Regions from separate parts of the Pseudoalteromonas sp. NFXS39 genome, predicted to be linked through region 1. Evidence: predicted binding sites of a transcription regulator. Region 1 holds the regulator's gene; the other holds the start of a gene.
What was found. The regulator sigma-54, encoded in region 1, starts transcription at its own class of promoters, with help from an activator protein. The targets are predictions, from matches to a motif close to GTTGGCACGNNNNTNGNNT.
Positions count from the first base shown of each region.

Region 2: a site for sigma-54 is predicted at 1,550-1,568, ahead of glnA (glutamate--ammonia ligase). Genes of this name have one in related genera too.

Region 1 is NZ_JAGDEC010000007.1:148,016-151,450, forward strand. It holds gene lptB (LPS export ABC transporter ATP-binding protein) at 1-320, shown strand, start outside; gene J3455_RS14415 (RNA polymerase factor sigma-54) at 438-1,934, shown strand; gene hpf (ribosome hibernation promoting factor) at 1,962-2,249, shown strand; gene ptsN (PTS IIA-like nitrogen regulatory protein PtsN) at 2,253-2,705, shown strand; gene rapZ (RNase adapter RapZ) at 2,706-3,435, shown strand, end outside.
Region 2 is NZ_JAGDEC010000011.1:78,412-81,846, reverse strand. It holds gene glnA (glutamate--ammonia ligase) at 88-1,494, opposite strand; gene typA (translational GTPase TypA) at 2,002-3,435, shown strand, end outside.

The DNA of each region.
Region 1 (3,435 bases):
TGGCGCTATCTGGTGGTGAACGTCGCCGCGTTGAAATTGCTCGCGCATTAGCCGCTAATCCTAAATTTATCCTTTTAGATGAGCCTTTTGCTGGTGTTGATCCAATTTCAGTGTTAGATATAAAGAAAATTATTGAGCACCTAAAAAATCGTGGTATTGGTGTACTAATTACTGACCATAATGTTCGAGAAACCCTTGATGTTTGTGAAAAAGCCTACATTGTTTCTCATGGGGAGCTAATTGCATCAGGCACACCTGAGCACGTATTAGCTGACCAAACTGTACGCGATGTTTATCTAGGCGAGCAATTTAGGCTGTAACCATTACGCCACCGACTAGAGCATCTGCTAGACTTATAACAATGACAATAAATCGATAATAACTTAACTGTCTTTGCACAGTTATCGATAACTTAAAAAAAGGATTGTTAGGGATACATGAGGCAATCATTACAGCTGCGCATGGGCCAGCAACTTACAATGACTCCACAACTGCAACAAGCTATTCGTTTGTTGCAGCTCAGTACATTGGATCTCCAACAAGAAATTCAAGAGGCGCTAGATAGTAACCCTTTACTTGAAGTGGAAGAAGCGGATTACAACGAAGAAAGCATCGGCAAAAATGAGCAAAAAGCTGAATCTGACGATGTGCAAGTCAGCGCTTCTGCAGACGAAGCACCTAGCGAATATGAACAAGAAAGCAGTGATGCTCTAAATAAAGACACTGTAAGTGACGATTTAGCCATGGATGTTACATGGGATGAGTACATGAGTGCCGCTCCATCAACATCATCAGGGCCAATGCCAGAAGATGAATCTATTTATCAAGGTGCATCGACCGAAACCCTTCACGAATACCTTATGTGGCAATTACAGCTAACTCCCTTTAGTCCGACTGATGAAGCGATTGCTGTGGCAATTGTTGAGGCTATCGATGACTCTGGTATTTTAACGGTAAGCTGTGAAGATATCGTCGAGAGCTTTAATCAAAATAGTGATGAAGAAGAAATCGAACTTGATGAAGTCGAAGCGGTCCTAAAGAGAATTCAATTGTTTGATCCTGTCGGTATTGGCGCGCGTAGTTTACAGGAATGCCTGTGTATTCAACTTCGCCAATTCGATGCAAACACGCCATATTTAGCTGAAACTAAAATGGTTTTATCTGAGCATATCGAATTATTAGCGAGTCGCGACTATCGAACTTTGATGAAAAAGACTAAGCTTAAAGAAAATGAGCTTAAAGAAGTAATGACGCTAATTCACAGCTTAAACCCTAAGCCTGCGGATAGCATAGTACGCGAAGAGTCTGAGTACGTCATACCTGATGTATCAGTGAAAAAAGTAAAAGGTCGCTGGGTGGTTGAGTTAAACCCAGATAGTATGCCAAAGATTAGAGTGAACAGCCAATATGCGGCTATGTCTCGCTCTGTTAAATCAAGTAGCGACAGCCAATTTATTCGCTCTCACTTACAAGAAGCAAAGTGGTTTATTAAGAGCTTAGAAAGCCGTAACGATACACTATTAAAAGTGACCAACTGTATCGTTCAACAACAACAAGCTTTCTTTGAGCATGGCCCAGAAGCAATGAAGCCGATGGTGCTAAATGATGTTGCTGAAATGGTCGAAATGCATGAATCGACGATTTCACGAGTAACAACGCAAAAATATATGCATACCCCTAGGGGTATTTTTGAGTTGAAATATTTCTTCTCAAGCCATGTCAGCACTGAAAATGGTGGTGAGTGTTCTTCAACAGCAATACGCGCTTTAATCAAGAAGTTAGTCGCTGCAGAAAACTCGGCTAAACCATTGAGTGATAGCAAAATTGCAGATATATTGGCTGAGCAAGGAATTAAAGTAGCTAGACGTACAATTGCAAAATATCGTGAGTCTCTAGCAATACCTCCGTCTAATCAGCGTAAGAGTTTGATTTAGACGTTTTACATAGAAGGAAAAATGCTTATGCAACTAAATTTAACTGGTCGTCATGTAGAAATCACTGATTCATTAAGAGACTATGTAAACACCAAGTTTGCGAAACTAGAAAGGCATTTTGACCATATTAATAATGTTCATGTCATTCTAGATGTAGAAAAATTAAGCCAAAAAGCAGAAGCAACTTTACATGTAAACGGAGGCGAATTGTTCGCTTCTACAGAACATCAAGATATGTACGCAGCCATTGACTCGTTGATCGATAAGCTTGATCGCCAAGTCATTAAACACAAAGAGAAATTAGCTCGACATTAAATTATGAAACTAAGTTCACTTACTAATCAGGACTGCAGCAAAGCTGCGGTCCTTTTTAATAGCAAAAAAAGAATTCTTGAATATATCAGCGAACTGGCTCACCAGCAGCTTCCTCATTTATCTCAACAAGATATCCTAAATGCTTTACTCAACCGAGAGAAGCTAGGTAGCACCGGTATTGGCCGAGGTATTGCTATTCCACATGGCCGAATGAGTGGCGCCGATGAACCTCAGGCGTTTGTCATAGTGAGTGAATCCCCAATCAATTTTGATGCAATTGATAATCGCCCTGTTGACATTTTCGTAGCACTCATCGTACCAGATGGTGACTCTCAGCTTCATCTAAAGACCTTATCAACAATTGCTGATAGACTTAAAGATAAAGAGTTTTGTAAACAGCTGCGTAGCGCTACTACCGATCAGCAACTGTTTCAGGTTATATCAGCAGAGGCATAAATGGAATTAATCATTATCAGCGGTCGCTCAGGCTCAGGTAAATCGGTCGCTTTACGAGTACTTGAAGACTTAGGTTATTATTGCGTTGATAATATTCCAGTCAATTTACTGCCTTCGCTCGTGCGTAGCGTATCAGATAACTACGATAAAATAGCGGTCAGTATTGATGTGCGTAACCTTCCAAAAGAGCAGCAAGAATTTAATGATATTCTTGAGTACCTTCCTGGTTTCGCAAATCCAACACTTTTTTACTTAGACAGTGATGACCAAACCCTGATAAAACGCTTTTCAGAGACTCGTCGTTTACACCCATTATCCATTGATTCTTTGCCACTTGATCTGGCTATTAAACAAGAAAAAGTCTTACTCGATGTGTTGATCACTCGTGCTGATTTTATGATTGATACCACAGATCTCAGTGTTCATCAGTTAGCAGAATCAATTCGCGAAAAGATTTTGGGTAAAAAGGATAAAAAACTGATTATCACTTTTATGTCTTTCGGGTTTAAACACGGTATTCCAAAAGAAGCTGATTACGTATTTGATGCACGTTTTTTACCTAACCCACACTGGGAACCTGATTTGAAGCCGCTAACGGGTCTAGATCAACCAGTAAAAGATTACTTAGCTAGCCACAGCATAGTGCAAAAGTTCACATGGCAAATTCAAACATTTGTGCAAACATGGCTACCACATTTAGAGCGTAACAACCGAAGTTACCTTACCATTG
Region 2 (3,435 bases), on a different contig from region 1:
CCGCTCAATTACCATTAAAAAAGCCCGCAAAGCGGGCTTGAGAACACACATTTATTATCTTTCAGATAATTCTGATACAGCGTTAAATTAAACGCTGTAGTACATTTCGAACTCAACTGGGTGAGTTGTCATGTTAAGCTTTTCAACTTCTTGGCTCTTAAGAGCAATGTAAGCATCGATTAGGTCATCAGTGAACACACCACCTTGAGTTAAGAACTCACGGTCAGCGTCTAGTGATGCAAGTGCTTCAGATAAAGAAGATGCAACTTGTGGGATCTCAGCAGCTTCTTCAGCAGGTAGATCGTACAAGTCTTTGTCCATTGCATCGCCAGGGTGGATCTTGTTTTTGATACCGTCAAGGCCCGCCATAAGCATTGCTGAGAATGCTAAGTATGGGTTTGCTGTTGGATCAGGGAAACGAATTTCGATACGACGTGCTTTTGCAGACGGTACCACTGGAATACGGATTGAAGCAGAACGGTTACGTGCAGAGTATGCAAGCATTACTGGTGCTTCGAAGCCTGGAACTAGGCGCTTGTATGAGTTAGTAGACGCGTTAGCAAATGCGTTGATTGCTTTAGCGTGCTTGATGATACCACCGATGTAGTAAAGAGCTTCTTCAGAAAGGCCAGCGTATTTGTCACCAGCGAAGATGTTTACACCATCTTTACCTAAAGATTGGTGACAGTGCATACCTGAACCGTTATCACCTACAATTGGCTTAGGCATGAAAGTCGCTGTTTTACCATATAAGTGAGCCATGTTATGGATAACATATTTCATCTCTTGGATTTCGTCAGCTTTTAATACCATTGTATTGAAGCGCGTTGCGATTTCATTTTGACCTGCAGTTGCTACTTCATGGTGGTGAGCTTCTACAACTTGACCAAGTTCTTCAAGAACTAAACAAGTTGCTGAACGCCAGTCTTGTGATGAATCAACAGGTGAACACGGGAAGTAACCGCCTTTAACACCTGGACGGTGACCCATGTTGCCACCTTCGTAATCTTTATCTGAGTTCCAAGCTGCTTCTACAGAATCGATTTTATACATAGAACCAGACATGTCTGATTTGTACTTAACATCGTCAAATAGGAAGAATTCTGGTTCAGGGCCGAATAACACAGTGTCAGCAATACCTGTAGAACGCATGTATTCTTCAGCGCGTTTTGCAACAGAGCGCGGGTCACGCTCGTAACCTTGAAGTGTTGAAGGCTCAACTACGTCACAACGTATGATTAGTGTAGCTTCTTCAGAAAACGGGTCCATTTTCGCAGACTCAGGAACAGGCATAAGTACCATGTCTGATTCATTAATACCTTTCCAACCAGCAATTGAAGAACCGTCAAACATTTTGCCGTCTTCGAAGAAATCTTCATCAATTTGGTGATGAGGAATAGAAACATGCTGTTCTTTACCTTTGGTATCAGTAAAGCGTAAATCAATGAACTTAACGTCATTTTCTTTGATAAAATCTAAAACCGATTGTGACATGTGTCCTCCAATTGTTGGGTTTTATTTTTGCTGCATTATTGCTTTTCGCTATTGTAAGCTGGTTTCGTGCCATGTTTTTAACACATTGTTTAGGCTTATAAAAATAAACACGGCTCAGTTTTGTTAACTCTTCAAGCACCAAGTTGGTGCATAAAAAGTTCATTGTGGTGCATAAAAAGTGCAACCTTATTTTTGCACAATTATTGCGCGTGCCAATTTTTCTGCTACGAACACGATTTAGTGCCAAAATATGGTTCAAAAACTAAATTTTCGCCAGTTTTGCGTTCAGATTCACTTTAATTTTCATAAATTTGTCATTTATAAAACAGATACTTATAAAAAGCCTGAAGAAAGTTTATAAATTTATATTGGATAAACTTTCATCCATGCCATTATTAAGGGATAATATGCGCCCTTTTAAATCCTATGCTGGGACATCTGGTGAAAACGCAGGTGACTGCGTAGATCTTGCAGGATCAATGAGATTCAATTTCTCTGAGAAAAAATATGAGCATCGAAAAGTTAAGAAATATAGCGATTATCGCCCACGTTGACCACGGTAAAACAACTTTGGTTGATAAACTGCTTGAGCAATCAGGCACATTAGAAACGCGCGGCGGTAACGAAGAGCGCGTAATGGACTCAAACGACATTGAGAAAGAGCGTGGTATTACCATTTTAGCTAAGAACACAGCTATTTCTTGGAACGACTACCATATCAATATCGTAGACACCCCAGGACACGCCGACTTCGGTGGTGAAGTAGAGCGCGTACTTTCGATGGCTGACTCAGTATTACTACTTGTTGATGCTCAAGAAGGTCCAATGCCGCAAACGCGTTTCGTAACGCAAAAAGCATTCGCACAAGGTTTAACGCCGATTGTTGTTATCAACAAAATCGACAAACCAGGTGCACGTCCTGACTGGGTTATGGACCAAGTTTTCGATTTATTCGATAACCTAGGTGCAACTGACGAACAGTTAGACTTTAAAGTAATCTATGCATCAGCGATCAACGGCTGGGCAACAATGGATTTAGACGAGCCATCAGATAACATGGAACCAATGTTCAAGATGATCGTTGACGAAGTATCTCCACCGGATGCAGATCCTGAAGGTGCTTTCCAAATGCAAATTTCTCAGCTTGACTACAACTCATACATCGGTGTTATCGGTGTAGGTCGTATCAAGCGTGGTACTGTTCGTCCTAACCAACAAGTAACAATTGTTAGTGCAGACGGTACTAAGCGTAACGGTAAAGTTGGCCAAGTAATGAGCTACTTAGGCCTTGAGCGTCATGAAGCAGAATCTGCAGGCGCGGGTGACATCATTGCTATCACAGGTCTTGGTGAGCTGAAAATCTCAGACACTATCTGTGATGTAAATACCGTTGAAGCATTACCACCGCTAAGCGTTGATGAGCCTACAGTAACAATGACGTTCTCTGTAAACACATCACCATTTGCTGGTAAAGAAGGTAAATTCGTAACTTCACGTAACATCCTTGAGCGTTTACAAGCTGAGCTTGTACACAACGTAGCACTACGTGTTGAAGAAACTGACAATCCAGATAGCTTCCGTGTTTCTGGTCGTGGTGAGTTACACTTAGGTATCTTAATCGAGAACATGCGTCGTGAAGGTTACGAGCTTGCGGTTTCTCGTCCACAAGTAATCCTTCGTGAAGTTGATGGTCAAAAAGAAGAGCCATACGAAACACTTACAATCGACTGTCAAGAAGAGCACCAAGGTTCTATCATGGAACAAATTGGTCTTCGTAAGGGTGAACTAACAGACATGTCTCCAGATGGTAAAGGCCGTGTACGTATGGACTTTATGATCCCAAGCCGTGGCTTAATTGGTTTCCAAACTGAATTCATGACATTAACGTCTGGTTCTGGTCTTCTTTACCACACATTCGATCACTACGGTCCACATAAAGGC